Regions from separate parts of the Microcoleus sp. MON1_C5 genome, predicted to be linked through region 2. Evidence: riboswitches for the same ligand, from Rfam matches in the RefSeq annotation. Region 2 holds a riboswitch; the other holds the start of a gene.
The links. A riboswitch is a leader RNA that binds a small molecule or an ion and turns the genes downstream of it on or off. The one in region 2 is predicted to bind cobalamin.
Positions count from the first base shown of each region.

Region 1: it holds a riboswitch for cobalamin, as region 2 does, so the genes downstream of both, QUA71_RS12495 (DUF1636 domain-containing protein) here and QUA71_RS06090 (hypothetical protein) in region 2, are expected to answer to the same signal.

Region 1 is NZ_JAUBRN010000021.1:2,735-8,972, reverse strand. Features, by position in the region: gene QUA71_RS12515 (metal ABC transporter permease) at 1-409, shown strand, start outside; gene QUA71_RS12510 (WD40 repeat domain-containing protein) at 529-1,584, opposite strand; gene QUA71_RS12505 (GTP-binding protein) at 1,774-2,745, opposite strand; gene cobW (cobalamin biosynthesis protein CobW) at 2,928-3,962, opposite strand; gene QUA71_RS12495 (DUF1636 domain-containing protein) at 4,153-4,563, opposite strand; cobalamin riboswitch at 4,586-4,732, opposite strand; gene QUA71_RS12490 (serine/threonine-protein kinase) at 4,867-6,238, shown strand, end outside.
Region 2 is NZ_JAUBRN010000008.1:70,625-76,862, forward strand. Features, by position in the region: gene QUA71_RS06080 (ABC transporter ATP-binding protein) at 45-893, opposite strand; gene QUA71_RS06085 (methyltransferase domain-containing protein) at 1,131-1,997, opposite strand; gene QUA71_RS06090 (hypothetical protein) at 2,017-2,457, opposite strand; cobalamin riboswitch at 2,614-2,758, opposite strand; gene QUA71_RS06095 (hypothetical protein) at 2,765-2,896, opposite strand; gene QUA71_RS06100 (ABC transporter substrate-binding protein) at 3,168-4,583, opposite strand; gene QUA71_RS06105 (ABC transporter substrate-binding protein) at 4,692-6,089, opposite strand; gene QUA71_RS06110 (PspA/IM30 family protein) at 6,193-6,238, opposite strand, start outside.

The DNA of each region.
Region 1 (6,238 bases), on a different contig from region 2:
TTTGATTATTTTGGTAGCGGTTAAACTCCTTTACAAAGAACTGCTATTCTATACTTTTGACCCGCTGGGGGCGCAAGCGTCCGGTTTGCCTGTAAATTGGATTTATTTGGGGATGATTTCGGCGATTACACTGACGATTGTTGCGAGTTTGCAAACTGTGGGGGCGCTGTTAGTAATTTCTCTGTTAATCGGACCCGGAATAACGGCGTATTTGTTGGTAAAAGAGCTACATTTAATGATGGGATTGGGAGCAATTATTGGGATTACAGCTAGCGTGACTGGTATGTATCTCAGCTATTATTTGAATATGCCGTCTGGGGCGGCAATTGTATTAGTTATTTTTGGGTTATTTTTAGGGGCTTTGCTGTTCAGTCCCAGTCAAGGAATTTTGACAAGAAAGAGAGGATAACAGTCCAGGACGCAGAGGCTCTATCTGTTGTACGTTTTTTACGCTTACTTACGCAAAAAGTAATTTAACGCCCTACTTATAACAGCTTGCTCAGCCCGAACTCTTTGCCGCGCATAGATTTATGACCAAACCAGCAATTCGCCACCGCATCCGCCAGCGGCGAGAAACTGGCCTTCGGGATGCCATGCCAGACAGGAAAAACCGCCCTCTGCACCTTCTAGAATTTGCAGCAATTGTTCTGCTTCAGACCACAAACAAACTTGACCGTCTGCGGCGGCGGAAGCTAATAAAAATGTGTTAGGTTGAAACGCGATCGCATTTACAACTTTTTCATGAACTTCTAACCCCCAAGAATCCCAACCGACACTTTCATCAGCGTGTTTTTCCCACACTGAAATGCCTTCCGAACTCGCAGCAGCTAACAAAGGCGCACCCAAGGAATTAGTTTTATCCGACCAAGCTAACTCTCGAACTTTCCCCGGAAAACCCTGCATTACCCACGGTTCAAAATTGCCCCATTCATTAACAATTAGAGTATTGTCCATATTGCCGCAAGCTAAATATTCCCCTTGTGGCGACCAAGAAACTGCACCTGTTGCGGAGGGTACTGATAAAATTTCCGGGTCTTCGTCCCAGTCTTCGCCATGCCAAACTTTGACACCTTGATAGCCGCTAACTGCCAGATATTGAACCATAGGATGCCATGCTAAATCTAAGATAGATGATGAATCGAAATTCAGCGTTACTTCAACAACCTTATCCTCAGCATTCCATACTTGAACGTAGCGGCCCATACTGAAAGCTAACTGGTTGCAGTTGGGACTCCAAGCTAATTTGTCAACCCAGACGCGCTGGTTATCCAAATCAGCAATTAATTCCCCAGAATTAACGCGCCAAATTCGCACTTTTCCATCTTGTCCGCCAGCAGCTAGGAATTGACTGTCGCGGGAAAAAGACAAGCAATCGGCTGATTTACCCGTAGCACTTTGTAGCGTTTGCAAGGACAATTCATTAACGGCCCCTACTCCCGCCAGCATCACTTCGCCCGCAGCAGAACAGACTGCTAAAGTTGTACCATCCGGCGACCAAGTAACAGAAGTTACGTAGTCAGACAGCATTTCTTTAGCGTGAAATTGCAGGGTTTGTTCACTTTTACTTGTCTTTTTGTTAGCCATATTTATTGAATCTGAGATGTTGCAATCTTCTTAAGAACGGGCAAGATGCCCGTTCCACAAGAAATTAATTTTATTCCTGTGGAACAGGCATCTTGCCTGTTCCCTTCCACAAGAGATGAATTTTATTCCTGTGAAACAGGCATCTTACCTGTTCCTAAAAGGCTTATTAAAAATGCTTCAATATGTCAGTTAAACCAGACATTTCCGAAAATCGTCTCGCAATTGATTTTCGTTTAAATTGCGACCAATGAAGACGAGTTCATTTTTCGGAGTTTCTGTAGCTTTCCAAGGTCTATCTGGTCGGCCATCAAACACCATATGTACTCCTTGGAAAACAAATCGCTGGTTGTCTTCGGCGACATTCAAAATGCCTTTTGTCCGAAAGATATTCGGACCTTGAGTTCGCAACAATTCCTCCATCCAATCGCTAAATTTGTTGCGGTCAATGGCGCCGGATTCTACTATGGCTACTGAGGTAACACTTTCGTCGTGTTCGTGAGTGTGTTCGCCCAAAAAGTCGGGTTCGATTTCTAATGCCCGGTTCAAATCAAATGCTTTAACGCCCAACAAAGCATCCATTGCTAATTCAGCGTTGCGGGTGCGGTGAATTTTTGCCATTGCATTCATGGCGCGAATCCGCTTTTCTAATTCTGCCAACTCTTCCTCACTCACTAAATCAGTTTTGTTGAGCAAAACTACATCAGCAAAGGCAATTTGTTCTTGAGCTTCGTCTGCGTCCCAGTGCTGCCAGATGTGCTTGGCATCGACTACGGTGACAACTGCGTCTAGCAGCAATTTGTCCCGCATATCTTCGTCTACAAAAAATGTTTGAATTACGGGTGCGGGGTCGGCTAAACCTGTGGTTTCGATGACTATGTGATCGAATTTGTCTCGCCGCTTCATTAAGTTACCGATAATCCGAATTAAATCACCTCGGACTGTACAGCAAATGCAGCCGTTGTTCATCTCGAAAATTTCTTCATCGGCATCAATTATCAGTTGGTTGTCGATGCCTACTTCGCCAAATTCGTTGACGATGACTGCAACTTTTTTGCCGTGTTCCTGTGTTAAAATGCGGTTCAGTAGCGTAGTTTTGCCTGCGCCGAGATAACCCGTGAGAACGGTAACAGGAACTGATTCGATCGCCCCAGCAGTCACCATACTTGACCTCGATTATTGTACAATGATAACCATTATCGCTATTTTACACTAGACTTGCTGGCAGTGGTCACAATATTAAATAATGTTAATAAATTGTTCGTGAGAGCTTGTAGGGGCGAGTTTGACCAATAATATTTGCTGCAATTCCAAATATCGATCAACCCGCCCCTCTCAGATGACAATTAATTGTTAATCATAGCTGCAATTCGATCGCGCTCTAACTCTCGACCGATCAGGACTAATTTGGTTTGGCGGAGTTCGGAAGGTTGCCAGGGGCGATCGTAAAAATATTCTATCCGCGATCCCACACCTTGCAACACCATCCTCATCGGTTTCTTGGGAACCGCCACAAACCCTTTAATCCGATATATTTCCTCCTGCTGCATCAAGGATTGCAGTTTTTTCACCAATGCTTCAGGTTCAAATTCGCGATCGGCAATAAAGAAAGTCGAGTTAATATCATCATCATGTTCGTGTTCCTCCTCAGTGTCGTGGTGACTCGGACGAGACTCCAAATCATCCTCAACCGCCGCATTAAATCCCATTAGCACATCAGGGTTAATTTCGCCACCTTTGCACGGAACAATTTTCACACTCGGACGCAACTCTTGTTGCAACCAGCTTTGGACTTTCTTGTGAGTTTCAGCATCTACGCGATCGACCTTCGTTAAAAGTACCATATCGGCACAGGCTAACTGGTCTTCAAACAATTCCTCGATCGGAGTTTCGTGATCTAAACTAGAATCAGCTTGCCGCTGTGCCATCAAAGCATCAATATCACCGACAAAAGAACCGCTAGCAATAGCTTCGCAATCGACAACAGCAACAACACCGTCTACAGTAGCACCCGTGCGAATTTCCGGCCAGCGAAAAGCTTGAATCAAAGGTTTAGGAAGTGCGAGGCCAGAAGTCTCAATTAAGATACAATCAATTTGTTCTCTGCGTTTCAACAATTCCTGCATAGTCGGCAAGAATTCCTCTTGAACAGTGCAGCAAAGACAACCATTTGTTAGTTCTACAATATTGCTGCTGACATCTTCTTCTTCGTCGCAAACTTGGCAATCGCGCAGCAATTCTCCGTCAATTCCAATTTCGCCAAATTCGTTAACCAGAACAGCAATGCGGCGACCTTGATTATTTTGCAATAAGTGGCGAATTAAGGTAGTTTTGCCGCTACCGAGAAAACCAGTGATGACAGTAACAGGGATTTTGTGCATTGATAATTTTGTGCTTATTTGGTAGTGGGATATCTTGTGCCGATGCTCTGCCTGGGAATACCGATCTAGAGGCTCTGCCTCGCTGGAATAAAGGAGCGCTTTTAATACGAGGCAGAGCCTCTGCGTATGCGTTACCAGGCAAAGCCTAGGAACGAAAGGGAAAAAACTAAATTTCTTACTACCAACCTATCTAATTTGGTAGTGGTGGAATCTTTGCTAAAACGCCTTTTTTCAGAGCTTGAGGACGCTCAGACCAAGGCAACAAACCGTCCGGTTTAGCATAGTATTGACCCGCGCATTCGAGTACAGCCTCGACGCTTTCCGACTCATTTGCTGGTAAATCGCCAAACAGATAAGTGTACTTCCCCACAGCAGCAAAACACACCGCACAAGAGTGACTGCAAGCACTCATGCACTCAACCTCTTGAATCTCAAACTTATCAGAAAACTCCCAATCTTTAGCGAGTTGCGACAAATTTTCCATGAATTGTTGACCGCCGCTTTTGCCTTCGCGCTTGCCGTTTTTCCAAACACTAGCGCAAGCAGTGCAAACAAGTAGACTGTGCTTGGTGCGTACAGCCGTGTTAATTCCATCCATCATCCGTACCTCGCAGATGCGTTCAAAAGTGAGTTAGATATCGGCGGGCATTCTGACTTGAAAAACCCTTAGGGTTTCATTACAGTTGCGGGACAGCGCCGGACTTGCACCGAACTTTCCCCGTTTCCTCTAGCGACTGCTCCCCGCTAGAACCGATCGCGAAATCAAATCCTATCACACTTGCCGCCTTTTTTCAAAAAAGTTATGTTAGTAATAGCGATCGTTTCGTTCTTAGTAAGGACTTTAGTCCTTATAAGATAACGGCTTCAGGACTAAAGTCCTTACTACAAACCATAGTAATTACCTATGAACGCTTTTCCTGACTTTTCCCAACATGGCTATCAAATAAGTCGCGAACTCGGATACAACAGTTTGGGCGGCCGCGTCACCTATCTCGCCACAAAAATTAACACAAAAAAATCCGTTGTAATTAAGCAATTTCAATTTGCCCAATTAGGTGCTAGCTGGGCAGAATACGAAGCTTACGAACAAGAAATTAAAGTTTTGCAAAATCTGGATCGTCCTGGCATTCCACGCTATCTCGATTCTTTTCAAACTGACAGCGGTTTCTGCATGGTGCAGGAATACAAAAATGCCGAATCTGCTGTCGCGCGGACTTTTTCGCCGCCGGATATCAAACAAATTGCGATCGCCACTTTAGAGATTTTAGTTTACCTGCAAGCTCAGAAACCGCCGATAATTCACCGCGACATCAAACCGGAAAACTTGTTAATCGACGCACAGTTAAATGTTTACTTAGTAGACTTCGGTTTTGCGCGGTTAGGAGGCGGAAACATTGCCGCCAGCAGCGTTGTCAAAGGCACGATGGGATTCATGCCACCGGAACAAATGTTCAACCGAGAATTAACCAAAGCCTCGGATCTTTACGGCTTGGGGATAACGCTGATTTGTTTGTTAACAGGGACAAAATCAGGGGATGTCGGTAATTTAATTGATGCTAATTATGGCATTCATTTTCGGCATTTAGTACCGCCGTTGCAGCAAGGTTGGATGAACTGGCTGGAAAGGATGGTAGCGCCGAGAATTCAAGATAGATATCAGTCGGCGGCTGATGCTTTAACTGCGCTAGAATCTTTGGATGTCCGCAGCTTGCCGAAAGTGAGAATTGAGCGCGATCGCATTCAATTCACCGCCACAGAATATGGAAAAATCTTAACAGGGACGATTGCCATTAGCAACCCAATTCCCGATACAATACTTTGTGGCAGGTGGGAAGTCGCGCCGCATCCGAACGATCCGCCCCACACGCCCTACGACCACTCTTGGATATCCTTTGAACCGCAGGCATTTGAAAGCAATAATATCGAGTGCAAAATCGCAGTCGATACGAGTAAATTGCTGGCAAGTCAAACTTACAACCGCCAAATCATCTTGCGCGCAAATTCTGAACCCGAAACTCATACAATAGAATTGCAAGCTACAACAGCCCCGCTGCCCGTACCGCAAAAAACTAATTCTTTGTCTGTATTCATGCTGACTTTTATGTGGTGTTTGATTTTAGCAACTTGTATGTGCGGTTTGCTGTTAATAGTTTGGATATTTTACTGGATTGATTATGCTAGTTACCCCTATCTGGAGGTTGACATCTTTTTGTATCCGGGGACTACTACTATCATGCTTCCCATCTGTTGTACGAGTGGCTTTTTGGGATTTTTAG
Region 2 (6,238 bases):
ATACCATGAATCAGCAACGCCAATTATCAATTGTCTAAGTCTCGTTAAAGCAGCCGACGTGCTTGTAAAATTTGTTGTTGCCATTGCTCGAAAGCGGGGATTTTTGAGCGATCGTCTGTTGGAAACATCGCCCTTATTTGCTCCATAAGCTCGATCGCCAGCGGTACGCCAAGCTGCAATTGTTCCAAGACATCCCGCTGAGCAAAAACGGTTTCCGGTGTTCCTTCTAAAATCAGTTTTCCCCGATCCATTACAAACACCCAATCAGCCCAGCGGTAGATGAAATCGAGGTCGTGACTTGCTAAAAGAATGGTGGTTCCGGTGCTGTGAATTTGTTGAAGTAAACCGATCAGTTGTCGGGTGTGACGCGGATCGAGATAGGCGGTAGGTTCATCTAACAGCAGCAGTTTGGGCTTGAGAACCATGATATCGGCGATCGACACCCGCTTTTTCTGCCCCAAACTGAGATTGTGAATTGGTTCGCGGGCGAGTTCGCTTAGATCGAATTGGTCGATCGCCTGCTGCACCTGTTGAGCAATTTCGGATTCTGTCAAACCTAAATTGTACAATCCATAGGAAATATCTTCTTCTACCGTCGAAGCTACTAATTGATGTTCGGGATTTTGAAAGACGAGTCCGATTTGTTGGCGCAGTTGCATCAAAGATTTGCGATCGTAGCGAAAGGGTTCACCTTCCCAGCGAATGATTCCCTGTTGCGGTTGATACAAGCCATTTGCTAACAGGAAAAAGGTAGTTTTGCCGCAGCCGTTTTGACCGATCAGCCCGCAGCGTTTCCCGGCGGGGACTTTGAGGTTTAAATCATGAATTGCCGATCGCGAACCGCAGGGATAGGAGTAGGAAGTGCCAGCGAATTCGAGAATCCATTCAGACATATTCGTTATTTTTTATTTTTTATAGCCTTGTTCCCAGGCTCTGCCGGGGAATAAATACCCGGAGGCTATGCCTCCAATTACCGATTACCGATGAATGATTACCAATTACCGATTACCGATTTCCATTGTATAGCAATCCTTGCAGGAGTCGTAAACTTTTTACCCCACCCCAACCCTCCCCTTATCAAGGGGAGGGAGTAAGAAATTCACAAATGATTTAGGATTGCTATATTTGTGTCAGCCTTCATCTGATTTTGACAACTGCCAAAGTTGCATTTCATAACAGAGATGTTGCTCAAAAAGTTTGCCCGCTTCCAATCCTTCAACCACCAACTTCTTGAACCAGCGGCGAAATATCCAGCGCAGGAATTTGTGTACGGGGGGAACTGTGATCGCAATCAAATCGGCAACATAGATCATTGTATTTAGTCCATATCGGCGGAAAGTATCGACATACAAATCGATAGTCGGCAAAATATGGGCGGAAATATCCTCACTTTTTACTAAACTGAATCCAGCCAGCTTTAATGCTGCATGAAGTTCCGTAACAACATGACAATTAGAGAACATTCCCTCTTTATAATTAGCATCAGAGCGCAGCATATCAGCCAGCAAAACGTAGCCGCCCTGATTGAGGATTTTGGCGGCACCGTTAGCAATATCAACAGCCGACATATACTGGCTACTTTCGCTAAAGAGAATAAGATCGTAGAAATGGGTTGCTTTGAAGTCTTCAAACCTCGTGAGGTGGAAGATTGCCCGATCGCCCGTACACTGGAGAAAGCGCTGCTGTTGAAACGGATCGGGTGCGAGCCCTTCGACTGCAAAACCTCGATCGAGCAAATAAGCCGCATTTCCGCCAATCCCACAGCCCACATCGAGTATCGTATGAGTGCCTTTGGGGATCGCATCCAACAGTTTTACAGTATAAGCTTGCTGAGCGAGGCGCAATCGTGCGATCGTTAGTTCGTCAGCGGGCACAGGTAGGGTTTCCCAATAGCCGTAGTGAAGGTAGGGCGAATCTGTCAGGCCCAAATAGTAATTAAGCGCTGCATTTTGGTAGCGAGTTACCTTGGAGATTTCGATGGATTTTGGCTGCGACATTCGGAAAATTTAGTAAGTTTTAGGATTTCGGGCAGAGTTGAAATTCTTCCCAGCGCTTGCATACTTGTTCATAGCACTCAACAGGAGAAATTGCCAATTTTTGCAACAAATTGATATCAATCTGACCGTTGGCGATCGACAAAAATATAATTGCTTCCTTGGGTTCGTAGCCAGCAATGATTTGGAGCAAATTTGAAACAGTGTTTTCCTCTATTTCTAGTTGTTGCAAATAAACGGTTGCCTCCAAGTCTGAAATAAATTGCAGATCGTACTTTATAGTATCTACGCTCCAATTCACATAGCCGTTAATGGGAGTATTGATTTTGCAAGCAACCAAGCCCCGTCCTCGATTCAAAAAGCCATTCCAAGCAGTATGTCCGATCGGCAAAATATTCTGGTGAATAAACAAGTTTTGCCAGTAGCCAAAACTACCCTGCCAAACACTATCTTCGATTCGCATTTGTTTTCCCTTAAAATAATATACGCTTCAGAACCCAGAGCGAATTACATCAGCGTTCATCTGTGTTTATCTGCTGATATCTGCTGTCAAAAAAGCCCAATCCAATAATTAAAAAAATAATAAACTCACCATCATCCATACCTCGCAGATGAAAAACAACAGGTAAACAAATCGGCGGGCATCCTGACTCAGAGATCCAACGATCTCATTACAGTTGCGGGACAGCGCCGGATTCGCACCGAACTTTCCCCCTTGCGTCTGATGGCTGTTCTCCATCAGAGCCGATCGATATACGGGGATATTACCACTATTTGGGATATTTGACAAAAAAGCGATCGGACATCTGCAACAATTCTTGTAGGGAGTAGGGGTTAGGCATCCTGCCGGCCCAAGACTTCCTTTTCAAGTCTATATTGTGATTCGGTGTGTCGCCAGTCATCGGAACAATTTTTCCCTGGATAAATTCATGCCGATCCTGAGAATTTACTTCAGCTTATAGATATTTTTCTGCCGTGTAGGTTGGGGTTTCAACGGGCGCGATTATATACAACGCTCTCCTTTAATTTCCCCGTTTCATTTTCTCTTAAGAATCAGGTTAATTAAACATAAAATTTGAGTTTAATCATGCTAAAAAACAGGCAATATACCTGTTCCACAAAGAGTTAATTTGATTGGGAAGTGGGCATCCTGCCCGATCGCACTTAACAAACTTACCGCAGCGGGACAAAGTTATAGCCAGTGCTTCCTCCTTGTTTAACTTCCACTAAAATCGGCTTACCAGCCCGATCTCCCGTGGGCAAAAACTTCACATCCTCGCTCGATCCTGCTGCCGAGAAATTCGGATTTCTGAGTGCTTGTTGCAACCCTTCCCGCGTATTGCTTTGCCCCAAGCCAGCGATGACAGCTTGAGTCGCGTCAAAACTCGTTGCGGTTCGCCAATTTACTACTCCTCCCCAACGCTGGCGGGCATTTTTAGGAAATGGATTGTTGGGATTAGTTCCAGGATGCCACGGAACAGGCAAAACAAGCCCGTCAACGTCTTTTTGCCCGTCTTTTAGCGTTTGAAAGGTGTAAAGAGTGGAATTGCTGTAAAGCGCTAATTTGCCTTGATTTGCACGCGCTAGATCGATCGCGCGATCGATGCGATCGACGTGGGATGCTACCATCAATCCTTGTGCACCTTGGCTAACAGCATCCGCGATCGCAGTGTTAGGATTAAATGTCGGCGCTGACAAGTCGCAGACAATAGGAACTAATCTGCCACCTGATGCTGAAAGAGAGGCAATAAATTCATCCTTAAACGAAGCTTTGCCAGCAGCTTGAGAGTCGTAGCAGAAGGCAATATTGGTTTTGCCGACTTGTTTAACGATATACTCTGCTAAAGGAGCAGTCGTCGAGGCACTATTTAGCACAGTCCGAAAAATATAGCTGCCAAAACCTGACAAATTATTCGTACTGCTGGTAGGTGTGATCATCACCAGTTTCTTTTCCTGATAAAGTGGAGCGGCAGCTAAAGACGCAGTGCTGTCATTGTGTCCGATTACCGCTAGAATTTTCTGGTCATTTGCTAATGCTGCTGCAACTTCTTTTGCAACTTCTGGACGGTTATTGTCATTGACAATTTCAACTTGCAAACCGGCACCGTTAATTCCTCCCCTAGCGTTGATTTCATCTTGAGCTTGCGCGACACCTCGGAGGATTTCTTGGGCAATGTTGGGGTTGCTGCCGCTCGGCACGCTGACGGCAATTTTAAGAGAAGTGCGATCGCTTACTCTCGCATTATTCAAATAGATTACCGTTTCCGGATCGTTGCGATTTTGTTGCAGCGAAGCCTGAAATTTTAGAACAGCTTCTTTGTAATCTCCTTTGGCAAAAGCTGTAACGCCTGCTTGTTTTTCGGCTGTGGTTTGCGATGTCAGCAATATCTGATTTCCTAAACTCATGCGAGTTGCGATCGCACCCGATGGACTCGTTCCCGATGGACTCGTTCCCGATGTAGGTGTATCTGAACTTTTGGATGCCAATAAACCGGGAAGTAACTTGTATGCGCCCAACCCAATTAAGCCGAAAATGATTATAAAAACAATGGGTGGCGGACTTTTTCTTTTGTTAGTATCTTGATACATGATTTGTTCTCCTTATTTTGATATTGTTTGGAGGCTCTTCCTCCGGGTACGCATTCCCTGGCAGAGCCTGGGAACAAGAATAATTAGTTTGATCGCACGAAAGCAAACTTACCGCAGCGGGACAAAGTTATAGCCAGTGCTTCCTCCTTGTTTAACTTGTACTAAAATCGGCTTTCCCGCCCGATCGCCCGTGGGCAAAAACTTCACATCCTCGCTCGATCCTGGTGTCGAAAAACTCGCATTTCTGAGTGCTTGTTGCAATCCTTCCCGCGTAGTGCTTTGCCGCAAGCCAGCGATCACAGCTTGAGTCGCATCAAAACTCGTTGCGGTTCGCCAATTCACAATTCCTCCCCACTGCCGGCGGGCATTTTCTGGGAAACGGCTACCGGGATTAGTTTCAGGATGCCAGGGAACGGGCAATACTAAGCCGTTAACGTCTTGTTGTCCGTCTTTTAAAGTTTGAAAGGTGTAGAGCGTAGTGCTGCCGTAGAGTGGCAATTTGCCTCGATTGCTGCGAGCCAGAGAGATGGCACGGTCAATGCGATCGATGTGGGGTGCTAGCATCAATCCTTGTGCACCTTTGCTGACAGCATCGGCGAGGGCATTGTCGGGATTAAAAGAGGGTAACGAAAAGTCGCAAACAGTGGGAACTAATCTGCCTCCAGCAGCAGTAAGAGCTGCCACAAATTCATCTTTAAATGATATGTTATCGGGTGCTTGGGAGTCATAACAAACCGCAATATTAGTTTGGCGTTCTGTTTTAACTACATATTCTGCTAAGGGAGCTGCCATTACGCTAATATTGGGGACTGTCCGAAAGATGTAGCTGCCAAATCCTGAGAGATTATTGGCAAAGCTCGTCGGTGTCACCATTACCAGTTTTTCTTGCTGATATATCGGAGCCGCTTCGAGAGACGCATTGCTAGCATTGTGTCCAATTACTGCTAGTATATTCTGATCTTTTGTCAATGTCTTTGCAACTTCTCTGACCACTTCTGGACTATTGTCATCGTTGACAATTTCTACTTGCAGTTTGGCGCCGTTGATGCCACCGATAGTATTGATTTCATCCTGAGCTTGGGCGACACCCCGGAGAATTTCTTGGGCGACATTAGGGTTGCTACCAATGGGAACGCTGACAGCAATTTTTAAGGAAGAAGCATTGCTGGCTGTGGCATTATTCAAATAAATAATGGCATTATTCAAATAAATAATGGTTTCGGGATCGTTGCGATTTTGTTGCAGCGAATCCTGAAAATTTTTGACGGCTGCTTGGTAATCTCCCTTGACAAAAGCTTCAACGCCGACTTTTTTTTCTGCTGTTGTTTGGGATGCCAGCAATATCTGATTTCCTAAACTGATGCGATTTGCTATCGCTCCCGATGTATCTGAGCTTTTTCCCTTGAATAAACCGGGAACGAACTTGTATGCGCCAAACGCAATTAAGCCGAGGATAATAAATACAATGGGCGGCGGACTTTTTGTTTTGTTAGTATCTTGAGACATAATTTGTTCTTCTTATTGCGATATTGTTTGGTGTTTGGATGCAGAGCCTCCGGGTATTCCCAGGCAGAGCCTGGGAACGATAAAAAGAACCTACAACTCTCGATCAATTCCTATTCTCCTCAACTGGTAAAACGTGCGAGTGATTGTAC